Regions from separate parts of the Streptomyces sp. NPDC050658 genome, predicted to be linked through region 3. Evidence: riboswitches for the same ligand, from Rfam matches in the RefSeq annotation. Region 3 holds a riboswitch; each other region holds the start of a gene.

Region 1 (4,696 bases), on a different contig from region 3:
CCAAGTGCGGGAAGGCGCCGCCGACTTCAACGGGAACTGGGATCTCCTGATGGCCGACGCGACCATCAGCATGGCGGTGTTCCTCGACGACCACGAGTCGTTCGAGAAGGCCGTGACGCATTTCCGCGGCCGCGTACCGGCCTACTTCTATCTGGAGTCGGACGGGCCGCTTCCCGTCTCGCCCGAGGGCAGCGGAATCAACACCCCCGAGCAGCTCCAGAAGTACTGGTTCGGCCAGAAGACCTTCACCGACGGGATCTCCCAGGAGACCTGCCGCAACTTCAAGCACGCCAGCTACTCGCTCGCCGCCACCGCGCACATCGCGGAGACCGCCTGGCACCAGGGCGTCGACCTGTACGGCGAGGTCAAGGAGCGGCTGCGGGCCGCGCTCGAATTCCACTCCAAGTACCAGCTGGGCGCGAAGGCACCGAAATGGCTGTGCGGCGGGAAAGTGCAGCGCGACATGGGGCCCGACACCGAGGTCGGGCTCAATCACCTGGGGCAGCGGCTGAAGCTGGATCTTCCGGAGACGGAGAAGTTCACGGAGCGGCGGCGGCCCGAGGGCACGGACGATCTGTTCGTGGCCTGGGAGACCCTTACGCATGCCCAGAACGCGTGAGCCGCGCCCCTGCCGGTTAACCGGTTCGCTTTTACCCCGCCACATGGCGTACTGTTCATTTCAACGGCGCGGGGTGGAGCAGCTCGGTAGCTCGCTGGGCTCATAACCCAGAGGTCGCAGGTTCAAATCCTGTCCCCGCTACTAAAGACCGAAGGCCCGGATCCAGATCTTGGATCCGGGCCTTCGGCGTTCTCCCGTATCCCCCACGTTTCATCCGATCGGCCCACACCGCTCGCCGCCCGCCGCCGCTCCGGGAAGCCTGGACAGGTGCGGTCATGGGGCTGGTCCCGGGCGCGGACTTCGGCGGGAGACAGCGGTGGGGCAGCGAGAAGGACGTCCGAGGGAAGGCCCCGACGTCCGGCACGAGCGGGCCCTGGTGCGGCTCCTGCCGTGGCTGCTGCTCGTCATCGGGGTCGTGTACGACGTCTCGACGCCCCCGGAGTTCACCGCGGCTCCCCTCTTCACCGCCGCCCCGCTGATCGCCGCCCCCTTCTACTCGCTGCACAGCACCAGCCTCATCGGGGCCGCCTCCTGCGCCGCCGTGCTCACCCTGCACTTCGGCAACAGCACCACGACCGACGTGGAGGCCGTCACCGAGCTGCTCACCGTGGTGACCGTCGCCGTGCTGGCCGTCCTCATCAACCGTGTCGTACGCAGAAGCGACGAGCAGCTGGCCTCCGCCCGTTCCATCTCCGAGACCGCCCAGCGCGCCGTCCTGCCGCAGCCCGACCACCGGATCGGAGGGCTCGACGTCGCCGCCCGCTACGAGGCCGCGGAGGCCGACGCCTTCATCGGGGGAGATCTGTACGCCGTCCAGGACACCCCGCACGGCGTACGGCTGATCGTCGGCGACGTACGCGGCAAGGGGATGGGCGCGGTGGCCGCCGTCGCCGTGGTCATCGGGGCCTTCCGCGAGGCGGCCGAGCAGGAGGCGACGCTGGAGGCGGTGGCACAGCGGCTGGAGCGGGCGCTCGCGCGGGAGGGCACGCGGCGCGAGGGACTCGACGCGTTCGAGGGGTTCACCACGGCCGTCATCGCGGAGATCCCGCACGGCGACGGAGTCATCCGCATCGTCAACCGGGGCCATCCCGAGCCGCTGCTCCTGCGCGGTGACGGACGGCTGTGCGTGCTGTCGCCGGGGGAGCCCGCGCTGCCGCTGGGGATGGGTGACCTGGGGGCCTGGCCGGACCGTGCCGACGAGGCGGAGTTCCCGCCGGGGGCGATGCTGCTGCTCTACACCGACGGGCTCTCGGAGGCGCGGGACATCCGCGGCGAGTTCTACAACCCGGCGGCCCGGCTCGGCGGCCGGATCTTCCCCGGCCCGCACGGACCGGACGTACTCCTCGCGACGCTCGTCGAGGAGGTGCGCCGGCACACGGGCGGCGGCGGGACCGACGACATGGCGCTGCTCGCGGTTCGGCGGCCGGAGGCGCCGGACGCCGGGCCGGGCCCTGGGGACGATGTCACGGGCCGTGACTGAAAGACACCACTCCGCATAACAACTGACGTACTGTCAAGGAGATGTGAAGGTCCGGTGGGCGAAAAAGTGCGGCCAACTCGCCCCGTTCCGGCCCTCGGTGTCCCGTTAAGTACAGGCCAAAGGCGTTAACGATCAGTCGGAACGGCTTGGAATACGGCACCGCTGTCTATTAACGTTCGATAACGCAGCGCGGTCGTCCCAGCCGTCACTCGAGGCGGCTCCGTGCGCACGCGCCTAATCCCGAAAGGGAGCCGGGGAACCACCAATTGGGGTGAATCGGGCATCTGTGCATCCGTGCCAGATGTTCGTAGGAGACCTTCCTGCTCCGAACCCGTCAGCTAACCCGGTAGGCGAGAAGGAAGGAAAGGAGCGCGCCCCAGTGGCGTCCAACCGGCCTGCCCCCCAAGCCGTTTACGTACCGAATGACGACGAGATCGGTGCGTACGACGAAGAGCCCTGGGAGGAGTGGAACCCCACCGAGGAGTCCATTCGTCCCGTCCGCGGCAGGCACCGCGTCCACAAGAGGGGCGGCGGCGGACTCGCCCGCAGCTCCACCGTGCTCGGCGTGGGCGTCATCGCCGCCGTCGGTGCGGGCGGCATCGCCACCGCGCAGGGCGGCAAGCCCCCGGTCTCCATCGAGATGCCGGACATCTCGGCCGTCACGGACTCGCTGCCGGAGGCCAAGTCGCTTCCCGGCGTGGGCTCGCTGATATCCGATGACTCCGACGAGTCGGGCTCCTCCGGCGAGGGCGTCGCGAGCGCCACCCCGCTCTCCGTCGCCGGCGTCAGCGCCGAGGAGGCCCAGCAGGGCACCACGGGCGCGGGCGAGGCGCTGCGGGCCCGCATCATGGAGCAGGCCGAGAACCAGCAGGACCAGGCGGACGACGCGGTCCAGAAGGCGGCCGAGGAAGCCGCCGTCAAGAAGGCCGCCGCGCAGGCCGCCGCCGAGCAGTCCGCGGCCGAGAAGAAGATCGCCGCCGCGAAGGCCGCCGCCAAGAAGAAGGCGGAAGAGGAGGCCCGGCGCAAGGCCGAGGCCGAGCGCCTGGCCAAGCTCGCCAAGAGCTACACCCTGCCCCTCGCTTCGTACACGCTCACCAGCACCTTCGGTCAGCCCGGCTCCATGTGGTCCTCCGGCTACCACACCGGCCTCGACTTCGCGGCGCCGACGGGTACGCCCCTCAAGGCGATCCACACCGGCACCATCAAGGAGGCCGGCTGGGCGGGGGCGTACGGCTACCGCACCATCCTGGAGCTCGAGGACGGCACGGAGATCTGGTACAACCACCAGTCCTCGATGAGCGTCAGCGTCGGCCAGAAGGTCACCACCGGCGACACCATCGGCCGCGTGGGCGCCACCGGCAATGTCACCGGGCCGCACCTCCACCTGGAGATCCACCCCGGCGGCGACGACACCGGGGTCGACCCGGCGGCGTGGCTGCGGGGCAAGGGTCAGTCCCTCTGAGGAAAAGCCTCTGACCGAGGGCCGGTCCCTCTGAGGAATCCCCTCTGGTTGAGGGCCGGTCCCTCTGCGGCACCCCATCAACTCCGGCGGTCCTGGCGGCAACCCCCCGACGTCAGGGCTGCCGGCTTCGCATGCCCACGAGCCGAGCCGGTGCGGAACTCGGATCCCGCTGTACGGAATGCCAGCCTCCGTAGGCGTGTTGAGCCCCGTATGACTTCTCTACGCAAGCTTGGCCCCTCCGACCTCGAGGTCTTCCCGCTCGCCCTGGGCGGCAACGTCTTCGGCTGGACGGCCGACGAGGCGCAGTCCTTCGCCGTGCTCGACGCCTATACCGCGGCGGGCGGCAACTTCGTCGACACCGCCGACGTCTACTCGGCCTGGGCGCCGGGCAACAAGGGCGGCGAGTCCGAGACCGTCATCGGCAACTGGCTCCGCGCGCGCGGCAATCGCTCCGATGTCGTCGTCGCCACCAAGGTCGGCGCCCACCCGGACTACAAGGGCCTGTCCGCGAGCACCATCAAGTCCGGTGCCGAGGAGTCGCTGCGCCGTCTCGGCACCGACTACATAGACCTCTACTACACGCACTTCGACGACCCGAGCGTCCCCGTCGAGGAGATCATCGGCGCGCTCGACGAACTGGTGAACTCCGGCAAGGTGCGCGCCATCGCCGCGTCCAACCTGACCGCCGAGCGCCTCCAGGAGTCCCTCGACTTCTCCGACCGCGAGGGCCTCGCCCGCTATGTGGCGCTCCAGCCGCACTACAACCTGGTCTCGCGCGACACCTACGAGGGCTCGCTGCAGGACGTCGCCTCGCGCTCCGGCCTTGCCGCCGTCCCGTACTACTCGCTCGCCTCCGGCTTCCTCACCGGCAAGTACCGGCCGGGCGCGCAGGTCGACAGCGCGCGGGCCGAGGGCGCGGGCAAGCACCTGGAGACCGAGCGGGGCGTGCGGGTGCTCGCCGCCCTCGACGCGATAGCGGCGGCGCGCGGCGCCGAGGTCGCGACGGTGGCCCTCGCGTGGCTCGCCGCGCAGCCGACCGTGGCGGCGCCGATCGCCTCGGCCCGTACGGTCGAGCAGCTGCCCGCGCTGCTCGCGGTGGCGGAGCTTGAGCTGACCCCGGCCGAGATCAGCGCTC
Region 2 (4,696 bases), on a different contig from region 3:
TGCACGAGGAAGGCGACCTCCGCCTCGTCGGCGGGCGCGCTCGCGGACATGCCGCGTTCGTCGATGCGGTCGAAGCGCACGGTGGCGATGAACTCGCCGCCCACCGTGGCCGCGAGTCCCACCCGGTCCACGTGGTCGTGATGGGTGAAGCGGTGCACGTCCTTGGCGGACAGGCGGGGGTAGGGGGCGAAGAAGCGGTAGTACTTCGACTCGTCCGAGACCTGCTCGTAGAAGCTGACCAGACGGTCCGCGTCCTCGGCCGTGATGGGCCTGATCCGGGCCGTTCCCCCGTCTCGCAGCACGACGTCGGCCTCCCAGTGGGCGGGGTATGCGTGCCGGTCCGACGGGGTCTGCATGGGGCAAGCGTACGGGTCGCGCGGCCGTCTTGGCCGGGTACCGTCGACGGGAGACGGACCTGCGGCCGGCGGAGCACTCGCGACGGCATGAGAGACTGGTCTAGACAACTGTGAGACACCTGGAAGGGCAGCAACACATGGCTGAGCGCCGCGTCAACGTCGGCTGGGCCGAGGGCCTCCACGCCCGACCCGCCTCCATCTTCGTCCGCGCGGCCACCGCCGCCGGCGTCCCCGTGACGATCGCCAAGGCTGACGGCAACCCCGTCAACGCCGCTTCCATGCTCGCGGTGCTCGGCCTCGGTGCGCAGGGCGGCGAGGAGATCGTGCTCGCCTCCGACGCCGAGGGTGCGGACGCCGCCCTCGACCGCCTGGCGAAGCTGGTCGCGGACGGCCTCGAGGAACTCCCCGAGACCGTCTGACGACGACTGCCGTACGCGCACGCGGAAGGGCCCGCCCCGTAAAAGGGGGCGGGCCCTTCCGTGCATTCGCAAGAAAGCCCGGACGCCCTTCACGGGAAATCCCGGCCGCGCGCAGCCAAAGGTCGCGAAATCAGGGCAGCGGAATTAGCCGCCCAATTGACACCTCTTTGTATACGGCGCCCTCGTTAAGTCTGAAGGCTCACCGTGTTTACGGCATGTTGCGAATCCCTCACGCCCGCCCGCGGCGGAAATCGCAGCCGGTGCGCCGCCGTCGCCCGTTCCGTGTGCTGCGCGGTGAGCGCCCTGGCCCGTTCCGCGTCCCCGCGGGCGACCGCGTCGACGATCCCGGCGTGTTCCGCCCAGGACTCCGCGGGCAGAGCGGGCGATGCGACGACGTACATCCAGGCGATCTTGTGCCGGAGCTGGGTGAGCAGGGCGGTCAGGCCCGGGCTGCCGGAGGACTGGGCGAGCGTCTCGTGGAACCAGCCGCCCAGCGAGCGCAGATCCTCGCTCCCGCCGCGCCGCGAGCGCTCCTGGCCGAGCCTGACGAGACCGCGCAGGACCTTGAGATGGGCGTCCGTGCGGCGCTGGGCGGCGCGAGCCGCGGCGAGCGGCTCCAGGAGCATGCGGATCTCCAGGAGGTCGGCGGCCTCCTGCTCGGTCGGCTCCGCGACGCACGCGCCCGCGTGCCTGCGCGTGACGACGAACCCCTCGGCCTCCAGGGTGCGCAGCGCCTCGCGCACCGGGACGCGGGAGACTCCGTAGCGGCGCGCGAGCAGTTCCTCGGTGAGCCGGCCGCCCCGTTCGTAGACACCGGAGACGATGTCGTCCCGAATGGCCGTGCATACCGAGTGCGCGGGAATGCGCATGACTGACCTCCGCCTTAATCCCCACGAAACGCGGTCGATTGACGCTCGTTCAGTGACTCTATTGCAGAGTGACAGAATTTCCGACGGCGGGCCGGAATCCATGGATATTTTTTGGCCAAAGGCAGGGCTGGAGGGCCGGAAGACCGGAAGTGCCGGAAGACCGGAACGGCGAAAGCCCCGGCTCGTGACGAGCCGGGGCTTTCGGAGAATGAGATCAGACGTTGACGCCGTGCGACCGGAGGTAGGCGACCGGGTCGATGTCCGAGCCGTAGTCCTCGCCGGTGCGGGCCTCGAAGTGCAGGTGCGGGCCGCTGGAGTTGCCCGTGGAGCCGGAGAGGCCGATCTGCTGGCCCGGCGTGACGGCCTGGCCGACGGTGACGCTGAGGGACGACATGTGGCCGTACTGGGTGTACGTGCCGTCGTTCATCTTGATGACCACGTTGTTGCCGTAGGCGCCGCCCCAGCCGGCCTCGACGACGGTGCCGGAGCCGACCGCGTGGACCGTGGTGCCGGACGCGGCGTGGAAGTCGACGCCGGTGTGGCTGCCGGAGGACCACATGGCGCCGCCGGTCTGGTAGCCCGTGGAGACGTACGAGCCGGTGATCGGGGAGACGTAGCTGTTCAGGCGCTTGCGCTCGGCCTCGCGGGCGGCGCGCTCCTTGGCCTCGCGCTCCTTCTTGGCCTTCGCCTTCGCCTCGGCCTCCGCCTTGCGCTTGGCCTCGGCGGCCTTCTTCTTGGCGGCCTCTTCGGCCTTCTTGGCGGCAGCGGCGTCGTCGGCGGCCTGCTGCTGGGCGGCGGCCTGCGCGTCGATGCTCGCGGCGAGCGAGTCGCCCACGGAGATGGCCTGGGTCAGGCCGGTGGCCTCGACCGCCGCGTCGTCGGCGGCGAGCGCCGGAGCGGCCAGGCCTCCGATGACACCGGTGGTGGTGAGGGCTGCGACGCCCGCCACGTTCGCGGTGGTACGCGTGAGGCGGCTCGGGCGACGGTGCTTCCCGGTGGCACGGGTGAACGCCATGAAGCGGCTGGTCCTTTCCTTCCCTCTCGCCTACCGGGTTAGCTGACGGGTTCGGAGCAGGAAGGTCTCCTACGGGTTCCTCGCCTGGCGGCAAGGTGCCCGATTCACCCCAGGGGACATGTGGGTCCCCGGCTCCCCTGGCTCGCGCCGTACGGGGACTCGGCGATGACTGTCCGGTGCCGCGGGTGCGGCGTACTGCATGACGAACAGTCGGACCAGACGCTAAGCGGGGCGTCTTTCCATCGCCAAACGGATCAGAGGTTTTGTAGCGCACGCCACAGGTCAGACACGTAACCTCCATGTCAATTCGGACATATGAGGACCCCAGTGGCCAATTCTCGCCACTGGGGTCCCGTTATGTCCTGACTGTCACTCAGCCCCTACCGGCACCGGTCCGTGCCGGAACTCAGCCCGTGACCACACTCACTTCGCCGATGCCGAGCGCCTTGACGGGCTCCTCGATCCGCGCCGCGTCGCCGACGAGGATCGTCACGAGCCGGTCGCCCGGGAAGGCGTTCACGACGGCGGCGGTGGCCTCCACGGTGCCGGTCGCGGCCAACTGCCGGTACAGCTGCGCCTGGAAGTCGTCCGGCAGGTGCTGCTCGACCTGGTCGGCGAGGGTGGCCGCGACGGACGCCGCCATCTCGAACTTGAGCGGGGCCACGCCCACCAGGTTCTGCACGGCCACGTCGCGCTCGGCGTCCGTGAGGCCTTCGGCGGCGAGAGTGCGCAGCACCTTCCACAGGTCGCCGAGGGCCGGGCCCGTCGACTCGGTGTCCACGGAGCCGCTGATGGCGAGCATCGCGGCGCCGGTGCCGTCCGGGGCGGAGCGCAGCACCTGCGCGAACGCCCGTACACCGTAGGTGTATCCCTTCTCCTCGCGCAGGACGCGGTCCAGACGGGAGGTGAGGGTGCCGCCCAGGCAGTACGTCCCGAGGACCTGGGCGGGCCAGACGCGGTCGTGCCGGTCGGCGCCGATACGGCCGATCAGGAGCTGCGTCTGGACGGCTCCGGGGCGGTCCACGATGACGACGCGCCCGGTGTCGTCGGCGGTCACCGGCGGCACCGGACGCGGCTCGGCCGTGCCGCCCGTCCAGGCGCCGAGGGTGTCGGCGAGGACGGCGTCCAGATCGGTGCCGGTCAGGTCGCCCACGACGACGACGGTCGCCGTGGCGGGACGGACGTGCTTCTCGTAGAAGGCGCGCACCGCGGCCGAGTCGATGGCCGTGACCGTCTCCTCGGTGCCCTGGCGGGGGCGCGACATGCGCGAGGTGGCCGGGAAGAGCTGCCTGGAGAGCTCCTTGGCAGCGCGGCGCGCCGGGTTGGCGGCCTCGTGCGGGATCTCGTCCAGGCGGTTGGCCACGAGGCGCTCGATCTCGCTGTCCGCGAAGGCGGGGGCCCGCAGGGCGTCGGCGAGCAGGCCGAGCGCCTTGGGGAGCCGGGAGACCGGGACTTCGAGGGACACCCGGACGCCGGGGTGGTCGGCGTGTGCGTCCAACGTGGCGCCGCAGCGGTCCAGTTCGGCGGCGAACTCCTCGGCCGAGTGCTTGTCGGTGCCTTCGGTGAAGGCCCTCGCCATGATGGTGGCGACGCCGTCGAGGCCCGCGGGCTCGGCGTCGAGCGGCGCCTCCAGGTGGATCTCCACGGCGACGACCTGCTGGCCGGGGCGGTGGCAGCGCAGCACCGTGAGGCCGTTGGCCAGCGTGGCGCGCTCGGGGGCGGGGAAGGCCCAGGGCCTGGCGGTGCCGGCCTGGGGCCGGGGGTGGAACTCCATGGTCGCGACGGCCTCGGTCACTTCGCCGCCTCCTCTTCCTCTTCGGTGCCTTCGGCTGCGTCTTCGGAGCCGTCGGCAGCGGCGGTGGGCTCGGCGCTCTCGGTGCTCTCGGCGGGTTCGTACACGAGCACAGCGCGGTTGTCCGGGCGCAGCCGGGCCGCGGCGGCCTCCCGCACCTCCTCCGCGGTCACGTCGAGGACCCGCTGGACGGCGGTGAGGGCCAGCTGCGGGTCGCCGAACAGAACCGCGTACCGGCACAGTTC
Region 3 (4,696 bases):
GGGCGAGCGGCCCGGCCCGCCAGCCCATCCAGCGCCGGGCGCCGAGGAACGTCAGCTCGGCCTCCACCTCGCCCGGCAGGGTGCACAGCGGGATGCCCGTCTCCGCCCGTACCGCCCGCAGGACCTCCAGCCTGTTCGGCGCGTTGCGGACGACCGCCGTGGCGAAGGCGAGCGGCTCCGTTGCGCCCCATCTTCTCGCGGTCTCGGCGGCCGCGGAGACCGCTCTGACCAGCTGCCGCACCGATTGTTCGGGTATCGCCCCCGCCGGCTCGACCTGTTCGGAGAGCCGCAGCCGCCACTTCGCCGTGTGCACCGGCAGTGGAACCCCGTCCACCGCGTCGGCGACAACCAGACGGACCGTTCTCGAACCCACATCCACCAGACTCATTCGCATGTCACGCCCTGTACCCCAGACAACTGCCGTCAGTCACCCGGCCGTTCACCCAAGCCCGCGTCGATGCCGCACGCGTTACGTACGTCCTGTACATTTTATACAAGAAGCCTCGGGCCGCGCATCCGGCCCCGGTGATGAGGAGTGACGCGCCATGAACCGACCGTCCGCCCGATATGTCCTGCCCGAGTTCACCGAGCGCACCAGCTCGGGGAAGCGGACCCTCGACCCGTATTCGAAGCTGCTTGAGGAGCGGATCGTCTTTCTGGGCACCCCGATCGACGACACCTCGGCCAATGACGTGATGGCGCAGTTCATGCACCTCGAATATCTGGCGCCGGACCGCGACATCTCGCTCTACATCAACTCCCCCGGCGGCTCGTTCAGCGCGATGACGGCGATCTACGACACGATGCGGTTCGTCACCTGTGACGTGGAGACGACCTGCCTGGGACAGGCCGCGTCGGCGGCGGCCGTGCTGCTCGCCGCGGGCACGCCCACAAAGCGCTCCGCCCTGCCCGGCGCACGGGTGTTGATCCATCAGCCGTCGATCAGCGAGCCGATCCAGGGCCAGACCTCCGACCTCGCGATCCAGGCCGACGAGATCCTGCGCACCCGCTCGCTCCTCGAGGAACTCCTCGTACGGCACACGGGCCAGAGCCCCGACCGCATCACGGCGGACATCGAGCGGGACAAGATCCTCGACGCCCCGGAGGCCGTCGCGTACGGCCTGATCGACCGGATCGTGCCGAGCCGCAAGTCCTCGGCGCGCGTCCCGGACGCGAGGTGAGCCGTCGATGCTGCCGCCCGAACTGCCGCCGCTGCCCGCACTCACCCGCGCCGAGGGCGAGTTGATCGACCGCTATCTCGAAGTGGTCGATCTGCTCGGCCGGATCAATCCGGCCCGCGCCTCGGACACCTACGGCGGCCTGCGCGCCGCCCAGGCGCTGGTCTCCAGCGCCACAGCACTGCGCGACGCGCTGACGCTCATGCACCAGCGGGGCGAGAGCGCCGTGCACGCACCGACGTTGGCCCGCGCGCTGCGCGTGCTCGACGGGGAGCGGCGTTCCTCCCGCGTCACCGTCCCGCCCCGGCAGTCGTCCTGAATCCCCCTGAATCCCCCTCAAGTCGGCTGCCCCGCAGCGCAGTAGCCGTCCGGGGCGGGTCTTAAACGGACCAGACGGGCTACCTCGTTCGGCGTAGCAGGTCCTCGTCAACGGAGTCGGCCACAGTTGCGCCAGAGGTGTACGCGAGGGCCGGAATGTCTCCTTCCGGTGCTGGTAGAGCGATCGTCGAGGCCCGCGAAGGGTTGCCTTATCCGACGTTGTCCACCCGAACGGTTCAGCCGTGAGGAGCCTCACAAAACGCCGTTTCGGCTCGGTTTTCGGGCTGTTGACGGGTCAAGATCCCTTCCGACGACAAGCCCCCGCCACAGCGGCGGGGCGGTCCGGGCGGACGCCGAGTCCTGCCGCCGCCCGGATGACCGGTCGACATCGGTGCACCGGCAGGAGTGGAGGACCCAGGCACGACGGGCCCGTCCGGACGTCCGGACAACGGCCCTTGGGGTGAAGCCGCAGTACGCGGCCGGGCAACTTTGTCAGCCCGAATCCGACAGGTCATCCTTCACAGGCGGCTGACGAAGGGTTGCGCATGACCGCGCTGAATCATGTTCCGTCGCTGCTCACCAGGGCCGGCTCCGCCTCGGCCCTCACGCTCGCCGTCGTCGGCGGCACCCTCGTGGCCCCCGGGCTCACGACGGAGGCCCAGGCCGCGACACACGGGACGAAGGCCCTGAAGATCGCCGCGGCGAAGAAGGGCTCCCCGTACCGCTACGGAGCCGCGGGGCCGAACCGGTTCGACTGCTCGGGCCTGACCCTCTACTCGTTCAAGCGGGCGGGCAAGAAGCTGCCGCGCACGGCCGCACAGCAGTACAACAAGACCCGGCACATCTCCGCGGCCAACCGCACGCGCGGCGACCTGGTCTTCTTCCACTCCGGCCGGAACGTCTACCACGTCGGCATCTACGCCGGTAAGGGCCGCATCTGGCACGCGCCCAAGTCGAACACCGTGGTCCGTCTGGAGAAGATCTGGACCAAGAGCGTCTGGTACGGCAGGGTCCGCTGACCCGGCGCCGGGCGAGGGACGCGGCCGTCCCGGCTGCCGCGTCGCCCGCCCGGCGCGCCCACCGCGCTTGGCGTCGCGCGACACGGATACTCGTGCGCCATGGCCGACAACAACGGCTCACGCGCCGCTCACGACAGCCGCCACGAGACCGACTTCGAACGCGCCGACCGCAACTTCTCGGAGATCCTCCAGGAGTTGAGGGTCACACAGACCGGGGTGCAGATCCTCTTCGCGTTCCTGCTGACCCTCGCCTTCACCCCGCGCTTCCCGTCCCTGGACACCGTGCAGCGCGCCACGTACGTCACGACGCTGCTGCTCGCCGTCCTCGCGGCCGCCCTGTTCACGGCGCCGGCCGCGGTGCACAGGGCGCTGTTCCAGCAGCGTTCCAAGCCGCTGATCGTGCGGGTCTCCTCGCATCTGGCGCGGCTCGGCATGGCGGTCCTGATGTTCGCCCTCGCCGGTTCCGTGCTCCTGGTCGTGGACGTGTCGGTGGGCCGCGTCGGCGGGGTGATCGCGAGCGCGGGCACGCTGGCCGTGTGCGCGGGCCTGTGGGGCGTGCTCCCCCGCCTCGTACGCCGCTCGGCACACTCCTAGGTCACGCTCGGCGCACTCCCAGGTCACGCTCGGCGCACTCCCGGGTCAGGCGACCAGCGCCTCGACGAGCAGCACGGAGCCGAGCAGGGTCAGCGCTCCTCCGGTGGCTCCCTCGATGGCACGGGCGGTACGCGGTCTGCGCAGCCAGCGGCCCAGCCGGTCCACCAGGAGCGCGACGACCGGGAACCACACCAGGGCGAGGGCCACGATGATCGACGCGAGCAGCAGCGTCCGCGGCATCGCCGGGCTGCCCGCGGGCACGAACTGCGGCAGCACGCTGAGGAACGTGATGGGCGCCTTGGGGTTGAGGGCGTTGGTGAGGAAACCCTGCCGCAGGCTGCCGCCCGCACCCTGCGGTGCCTGGCCCACCCGCCCGTCGGCTCCCCGCCGCTGCCGCACCGCCGAGCGCAGGGCGCGGCAGCCCAGGTACAGCACATAGCCGCCGCCGACGATCTGCAGCGCCCGGAAGAGGGCGGGGACCGCGGCGAGCACGGCGGCGACCCCGGCCACCGCGAGCGCCGTGTGCACCAGGAGCCCGCCCGCGACACCGATCGCACAGACGACCCCGGCGCGGCGGGAGGCGAGTGCGTTGCGCACCACGACGGCGAAATCGGCGCCCGGCATGGCGACCATGCCCGCGGCGACTCCGGTGAAGGCGACCAGTTGTGCGTCCATGCCTCCACCCTGCCGTTCTTCTGCCTTCAGCAGGTATGTGGAATATCCTGGGCCTGCCTTAAGCAGCCGTTTACTCTCCTCCCCCCACGTCCGCACCGGGAGACACCGGAGACTCCATGTACGACCCGACGCGGCTCGCCGCACTGGTGGCGGTCTCCGAGGCCGGTTCGATCACCCGCGCCGCCGAGCGTCTCGGCTACACCGTGCCCGCCCTCTCCCAGCAACTGGCCAAGCTGGAGCGGGAGGCGGGGACCGCGCTCCTGGTGCGGCACCACCGCGGGGCGCGGCTGACCGGCGCGGGAGAGCTGCTGCTCGCGCGGGCCCGCCGGGTGCTCGCCGAGATGGAGCGGGCCCGGCATGAACTGGCCCAGCTCGCCGGCCTGTCCGGGGGCCGGCTAAGGGTGGGCACCTTCACCACCGCGGGAATCCATCTGGTGCCGCCCGCGCTGACCGCGTTCCGCCGGGCCCATCCGGACATCGAGCTGACGGTCCGCGGCTATGAGCCGCCGTCCGGTGTCGCGGCGGTGGCGGCGGGTGAGGTCGACCTCGCGCTCACCCATACGTACGAACCGGGAGAGCCGGTGCCGCTGCCCGCCTCGGTGTCCGCCGAGCCCGTCCTGGTCGAGGAGTTGGTCCTGGTGACCTCGCCGGGGCACGCCCTCGCGGGTGTCTCCGCACGGCTGCCGCTCGCCGAGCTGGCCGGCCAGCCGCTGATCAGCATGGCGCCGACGCATCCGCCCCGCCAGGGCGTGGAGTCCGCGCTGGCGCGGGCCGGGGCGACGCCTTCGGTGCTCGTCGAGACGCCGGGGTACGCGCTGGTGTGCGCGCTGGTCAGCGCGGGGCTCGGCGTCGCCGTCGTACCGGAGATGGTGGCGCGGACGGCGGCCACGCCGGTGGGCATGCGGCCGCTGG
Region 4 (4,696 bases), on a different contig from region 3:
CCGCTTCATCCTCGTCTCCGGCTACGAGACCACGACCAGTCAGATCGCGCTGAGCGCACTGACGCTGATGACCAACCCGAAGGTCCGTACGGAGCTGATGGAGAAGCCCGAGGAGCGGATCGCGGCGTTCGTCGAGGAGTCGCTGCGCTTCTGGTCGGTCTCGCAGGACAACGTGCTGCGGGTGGTCGATGCGGACATGGAGTACTCCGGGGCGAAGATGTCGGTGGGCGAACTGGTGATCCTGGCCGTGCCCGCGGCCAACCACGACGCGCAGGCGTTCCCCGACCCGGAGAACTTCGACCTGCAGCGGGGCGAGAACCGGCACGTCGCCTTCGGGTTCGGCACCCACCTGTGCGCGGGCGCCTCGCTGGCCCGCCGCGAGGTGGAGATCGCCATCACCACGCTCTTCTCCCGCCTGCCCGACCTGCGCCTGGTGGGCAAGGCCGAGGAACTGCCCTTCCGCCACGAGAGCCTGGTGTACGGCCTGGACTGCCTGCCGGTGACCTGGTAGCACCACAGGTCCGCAACGCCGCGCCCGGCGGGTGCGGCACTGGTCCGTCCGTTGTGTGCGGTGGCGGACGGGCCAGTGCCGCGCCGCCGGGCCGCGGCATGCCCTGCCTCTCTTCTGTACGTCTCTTCTGTGTACGTCCGTCAGCGGCGCGCCCGCGACGGACGGCCGACCGGCCGTCGTGTCTGCCTGCGGACGCGGCGGCCGCAGCCGTGCCGGCCTCCGGGCAGACGGGCAGGCGGGCAGGCGGGCGGGCGGGCCCGCTCCAGCCCCCCTCAACCACAGGCCGACTGGCCGTCGACCGAAACCTGACCGGGTGTCAATCGATCCTCGAACGGGGGCGGGCAGAGTCGGAGCATCAACCTGCACGGGAAGGCAGAGGCAGGCAGCGATACCGGCGGAGCGGCCGGGCACCGGTGACACCGGACGCCCGCCACCGCGACCGGCCGGCTGCCGCCTCGGAGGCACTTGCCCGGACCGCCGCGATCCGGCGGGACCGGAAAGACCTCCCGCACCACACCAGCCCCCTCCGCCCCATATCTGACTTGCCTGCCGCGCCGGGATCCGGCCGGCGGGACGGATGTCCGCACGGTGAACGCGACCGGCCCACAAGGCCATCGAGCGCTGCCGCTCCACCCCGAGCGGCACTCACCGGCGGTCGGATCGGCCGCTGTGCGTCCGCACCTCCGCGACGCACGGCGGCCGACTTGCGTGCGCACACGCCATCCACCCCAACTCACCGGCAAGAAACGGGAGTTGACGGCTGCGCACCCGAGACATCCCCGACCGGGCTTCCGGCGGGTCTTGAGCGGTTCTCGACCGGACGGGAGCACGCTGGCCGGATCGGAACGCCCCGGGCGCGGTCCGGGGCGGCGTACCCCGACGAAGGGAGACCCGGTGAACGACGAGCCGGCGGATTACAGCAGGCCATTCCGACCCATCTCGCCCTATGCGCCGCCGCTGCGGCTGGCCGGCGCGGACGACGACGCGGCGGTCGCGGACGAGCCGCACATCGTCCGAGGCATCGACTGACCCCCCACCGGCGTGCCGGTGCAAAGGCCCGCTCAGCCCCGACGGTCCGCCAGGCCCTGGCGCCCGGCCCGGATCCGGTCGGCGCTCCACATGCCCACCCCCGCCAGCACGGCGACGGCGACGGCGTACAGCGGCAGCCACAGGGTCGTGGTGGCCGACAGGCAGTCGGCGACGGCGTCGTGGCGGTGGATGTCCTGGGCGCGGGCCAGGGCGGCCGGGTCGCGGCCGGCCAGGCCGGCGAGGGCGGCCTCGGTGCGGATGCTCTCGTAGGCGCCCAGCGCGGGACACCGCGCGCGGGTGCCCGGCATCGGGAACAGCCAGGCCCAGCGCTGCAGCAGGGGGGCCAGGGCGATCGCCGCGCACAGGCCGAGGACCAGGCAGTAGGCGGCGAGGTTCGCGGTGTAGGCGGAGCGCAGGCCGGGTGTCCAGGCGGGCCTGCGGTAGAGGCACAGGAGCACGGCCAGCAGTGTCACGCCGATGTAGGTGGCGAACCACTGCCAGGAGCCCTGGGCGAGCGCGGCGGTCAGCACGGCGCCGAGGGCGATGCCGATGACGCCGGACTGGTCGGGAACATGGCGGCGCGCGCCGGGCTGGTCCATGGCCTCTCCTGCCTGGTGTGGCCCTCAGCATCCCGGCGCACCGCCCCCGCGGCCCGCCGCCATGCCGCGCGGTGGCCCGGATGAGGCTCAGTAGGGGCCGTTGACGTTGTCGATCGATCCGTAGCGGTCGGCGGCGTAGTTGCAGGCGGCGGTGATGTTGGCGACGGGGTCGAAGCTGTCGGTGGAGGTGCCGGGCAGGTGGTAGGCGTCGAAGGTGGGGCCGATGACCTGGAGGAGTCCCTTGGAGGGGGTGCCCGCGGCGGCGTTGGAGTCCCAGTTGTTGATGGCCAGCGGGTTGCCGGAGGACTCGCGCATGATGTTGCGGTGGATCCCCTCGTAGCTGCCGGGGATGCCGTGCCGGGCCATGATGTCGAGCGATTCCCTGATCCACCCGTCGAGGTTGTCGGCGTACGCCTTCTTGGCCGCGGCGGGCTGGGCGGTGCTCTTGCGCTCGGAACGATCGGCCCGCTCGGAGGAGCCCCGCGAGCCGGCCCCCTCCTCCGCGCCGAGGGCGAGCTTGACCCCCGGCCGGATCAGCCGCGGATCATCCCCGAGCACGCTCCGGTTGTCCTGATAGAGCTTCTTCCAGCTGCCGTGCCGGGAGTGCTCACGGGCGATCTTGGTGAGGGTGTCGCCCGGGACGACGACGTAGCTCCCCGGGGCGGCGGACGGCTTGGCCGCCGGGGCCTGCGCCGCACCGGCAGCGGTCGCACCCAGGACCGGAAGAACGAGCACGGCCCCACCCGTGCCTGCGACGGCGATACCCCGCCTGAACGAACCGGACTTGGGACGACGGTGCTTTCCCTTTGCGGGCATGACGAATTCCTCTCCGTCGCCTGCGAGGTGAGCTGTCGGGTTCGGACGGGAGATGTCCGGCCGCCGCGAAAGCGACTTCACCCCGAGCCGCTCCGGAAACCGGACCGGCGGCCTACCTGGGTCCCCCGCTCCTGCCGGGCGCGAGTCAGTGAATGGGAAGGTAAAAGGCTTTCCGGCCGGCGGCAGGATTCGGCGTTCCGCCCGGATCGACGGTGACGCTAGGCGAGAAAACCCAAACGAAACAAGCCCCAAATTTGCAAAAGAAACGACCAAAGCGAACCCCCGACAACCGGAAACCCCCGCCCCCGCATGATCGAGAATCCCAACTTCTTTGCACGCAACGGAAATGACGCCGACCGGACGCCGGAAGCACGGCCGCCGCTGTGACCCGTTTCACCGAACGAAATGCAACCAGATATAAGACCCGAAGCCCCCAGGGATGCGCCATCCCACCCGTAGAGCGCTAGTCATAGCAAAAACCCGCATAAATCACCAAGCACACCCAAAGCCAATTTCCGAATCAATCGGACATACGGCGGATGTTGTCATCCATGAAAAAAGAGGCCCAGCCCATCGGCGGCTGACCACACCGCTGACACACGCACCGACATCGCTGCAACCGCGCGCCCACCAGCAGTGGCACCCCCCCGGCGCACGGACGCTTCCCGACCGCTCCCGAGCACCGCGGCACCCCCACCCCCTGACCAGGATGTACACAACCGTGCCACCTGATCACCGCAGCCCCTGCCAAGGAGCCACACCGGCCTCCACCTGAGTCCTGGACCGGTCCCCACACGGCGAGGCGACGCCGACCGACCCACCGACGACCCCCTCCGGACAGGCCGCCGCAAAAGCCCCCGCAAGCCGACCGACCAGAGCCGCCGCGCACGGATGCGGATCACCCGATGGCATGACCGCGTAGACACCGCGGGCCGGAGGATCGACCAGACCCACCGTGGTGACATCGGCCCGCAACGCACCCGCCAGCACCCCGGGAATCAACGCGATGGCATGACCGGTCGCCACCAGAGCCAGCTTGCCGGGCAGATCAGCCGCAGCGAGGTCGACACGGGCACTGACCCCGGCGCGGGCGGCATGCCGACGCAACAACGCCGCCGAACCATCGTTGTCCTCCACCCACGTCTGATCACCCAGCACCTCAATGGACACCGGCCCACCCCCGGCCCGCGGATGACCCAGCGGCAGCGCGACGACCATCGCATCCAGCCCCAGCAACCGATGCTCGACCCGAGGATCATGAGGCAGCCCCGGCGGAGCATCCGTCACCACGGCAACATCGAGATCACCGGCAACCACACGCTCGTACAGCGAAGCACTCAGCCCCGGCAACAGACTCCACCGGACAGCCTCACCCTGCTCCAGCAAAGCCCGCAGAGCCTCCGGAACAACCCCCGCGGCAAGAGAAGGAGTCGCACCGACCGCCAGCACCCGACCCAAACCCCCCTCACCCGTATCCCGCGCGGCCCGGACCGCCCGATCGGCCTCGTTCAGCGTGACCAGAGCATGACGCCGGAACACCTCACCGGCCGACGTCACACGCACACCACGCGCATGACGCTCCATCAACGGCACACCGACCTGCCGCTCCAGCCCGGCGATCTGCCGGGACACCGCCGACTGCGTGTGATGAAGCTCGGCAGCCGCCGCCGACAACGACCCCAGCCGACACACCGTCACGAAGGTCCGCCACACCGTCAAATCCATGCCGCCCAGTATGAAC

What was found. Region 3 has a riboswitch for cyclic di-AMP ahead of ACIBKX_RS16835 (C40 family peptidase). Riboswitches for the same ligand answer to the same signal wherever they lie in the genome.
Region 1: it holds a riboswitch for cyclic di-AMP, as region 3 does, so the genes downstream of both, ACIBKX_RS21320 (M23 family metallopeptidase) here and ACIBKX_RS16835 (C40 family peptidase) in region 3, are expected to answer to the same signal.
Region 2: it holds a riboswitch for cyclic di-AMP, as region 3 does, so the genes downstream of both, ACIBKX_RS30625 (M23 family metallopeptidase) here and ACIBKX_RS16835 (C40 family peptidase) in region 3, are expected to answer to the same signal.
Region 4: it holds a riboswitch for cyclic di-AMP, as region 3 does, so the genes downstream of both, ACIBKX_RS39650 (LysM peptidoglycan-binding domain-containing protein) here and ACIBKX_RS16835 (C40 family peptidase) in region 3, are expected to answer to the same signal.

Annotation. Positions count from the first base shown of each region.
Region 1 covers NZ_JBITGM010000006.1:20,491-25,186, reverse strand. Annotated here, with positions in the region: gene ACIBKX_RS21335 (alginate lyase family protein) at 1-619, shown strand, start outside; tRNA gene ACIBKX_RS21330 (tRNA-Met) at 687-760, shown strand; gene ACIBKX_RS21325 (PP2C family protein-serine/threonine phosphatase) at 936-2,099, shown strand; cyclic di-AMP (ydaO/yuaA leader) riboswitch at 2,321-2,467, shown strand; gene ACIBKX_RS21320 (M23 family metallopeptidase) at 2,479-3,561, shown strand; gene ACIBKX_RS21315 (aldo/keto reductase) at 3,772-4,696, shown strand, end outside.
Region 2 covers NZ_JBITGM010000010.1:221,680-226,375, forward strand. Annotated here, with positions in the region: gene ACIBKX_RS30610 (GNAT family N-acetyltransferase) at 1-356, opposite strand, end outside; gene ACIBKX_RS30615 (HPr family phosphocarrier protein) at 494-775, shown strand; gene ACIBKX_RS30620 (GntR family transcriptional regulator) at 961-1,644, opposite strand; gene ACIBKX_RS30625 (M23 family metallopeptidase) at 1,859-2,659, opposite strand; cyclic di-AMP (ydaO/yuaA leader) riboswitch at 2,672-2,834, opposite strand; gene ACIBKX_RS30630 (pitrilysin family protein) at 3,066-4,454, opposite strand; gene ACIBKX_RS30635 (pitrilysin family protein) at 4,451-4,696, opposite strand, start outside.
Region 3 covers NZ_JBITGM010000004.1:267,130-271,825, forward strand. Annotated here, with positions in the region: gene ACIBKX_RS16820 (Ppx/GppA family phosphatase) at 1-394, opposite strand, end outside; gene ACIBKX_RS16825 (ATP-dependent Clp protease proteolytic subunit) at 546-1,181, shown strand; gene ACIBKX_RS16830 (hypothetical protein) at 1,189-1,497, shown strand; cyclic di-AMP (ydaO/yuaA leader) riboswitch at 1,867-2,038, shown strand; gene ACIBKX_RS16835 (C40 family peptidase) at 2,042-2,515, shown strand; gene ACIBKX_RS16840 (DUF6328 family protein) at 2,615-3,109, shown strand; gene ACIBKX_RS16845 (LysE family translocator) at 3,155-3,784, opposite strand; gene ACIBKX_RS16850 (LysR family transcriptional regulator) at 3,901-4,696, shown strand, end outside.
Region 4 covers NZ_JBITGM010000020.1:2,305-7,000, reverse strand. Annotated here, with positions in the region: gene ACIBKX_RS39665 (cytochrome P450) at 1-511, shown strand, start outside; gene ACIBKX_RS39660 (hypothetical protein) at 1,406-1,540, shown strand; gene ACIBKX_RS39655 (hypothetical protein) at 1,573-2,139, opposite strand; gene ACIBKX_RS39650 (LysM peptidoglycan-binding domain-containing protein) at 2,227-2,955, opposite strand; cyclic di-AMP (ydaO/yuaA leader) riboswitch at 2,960-3,116, opposite strand; gene ACIBKX_RS39645 (LysR family transcriptional regulator) at 3,688-4,680, opposite strand.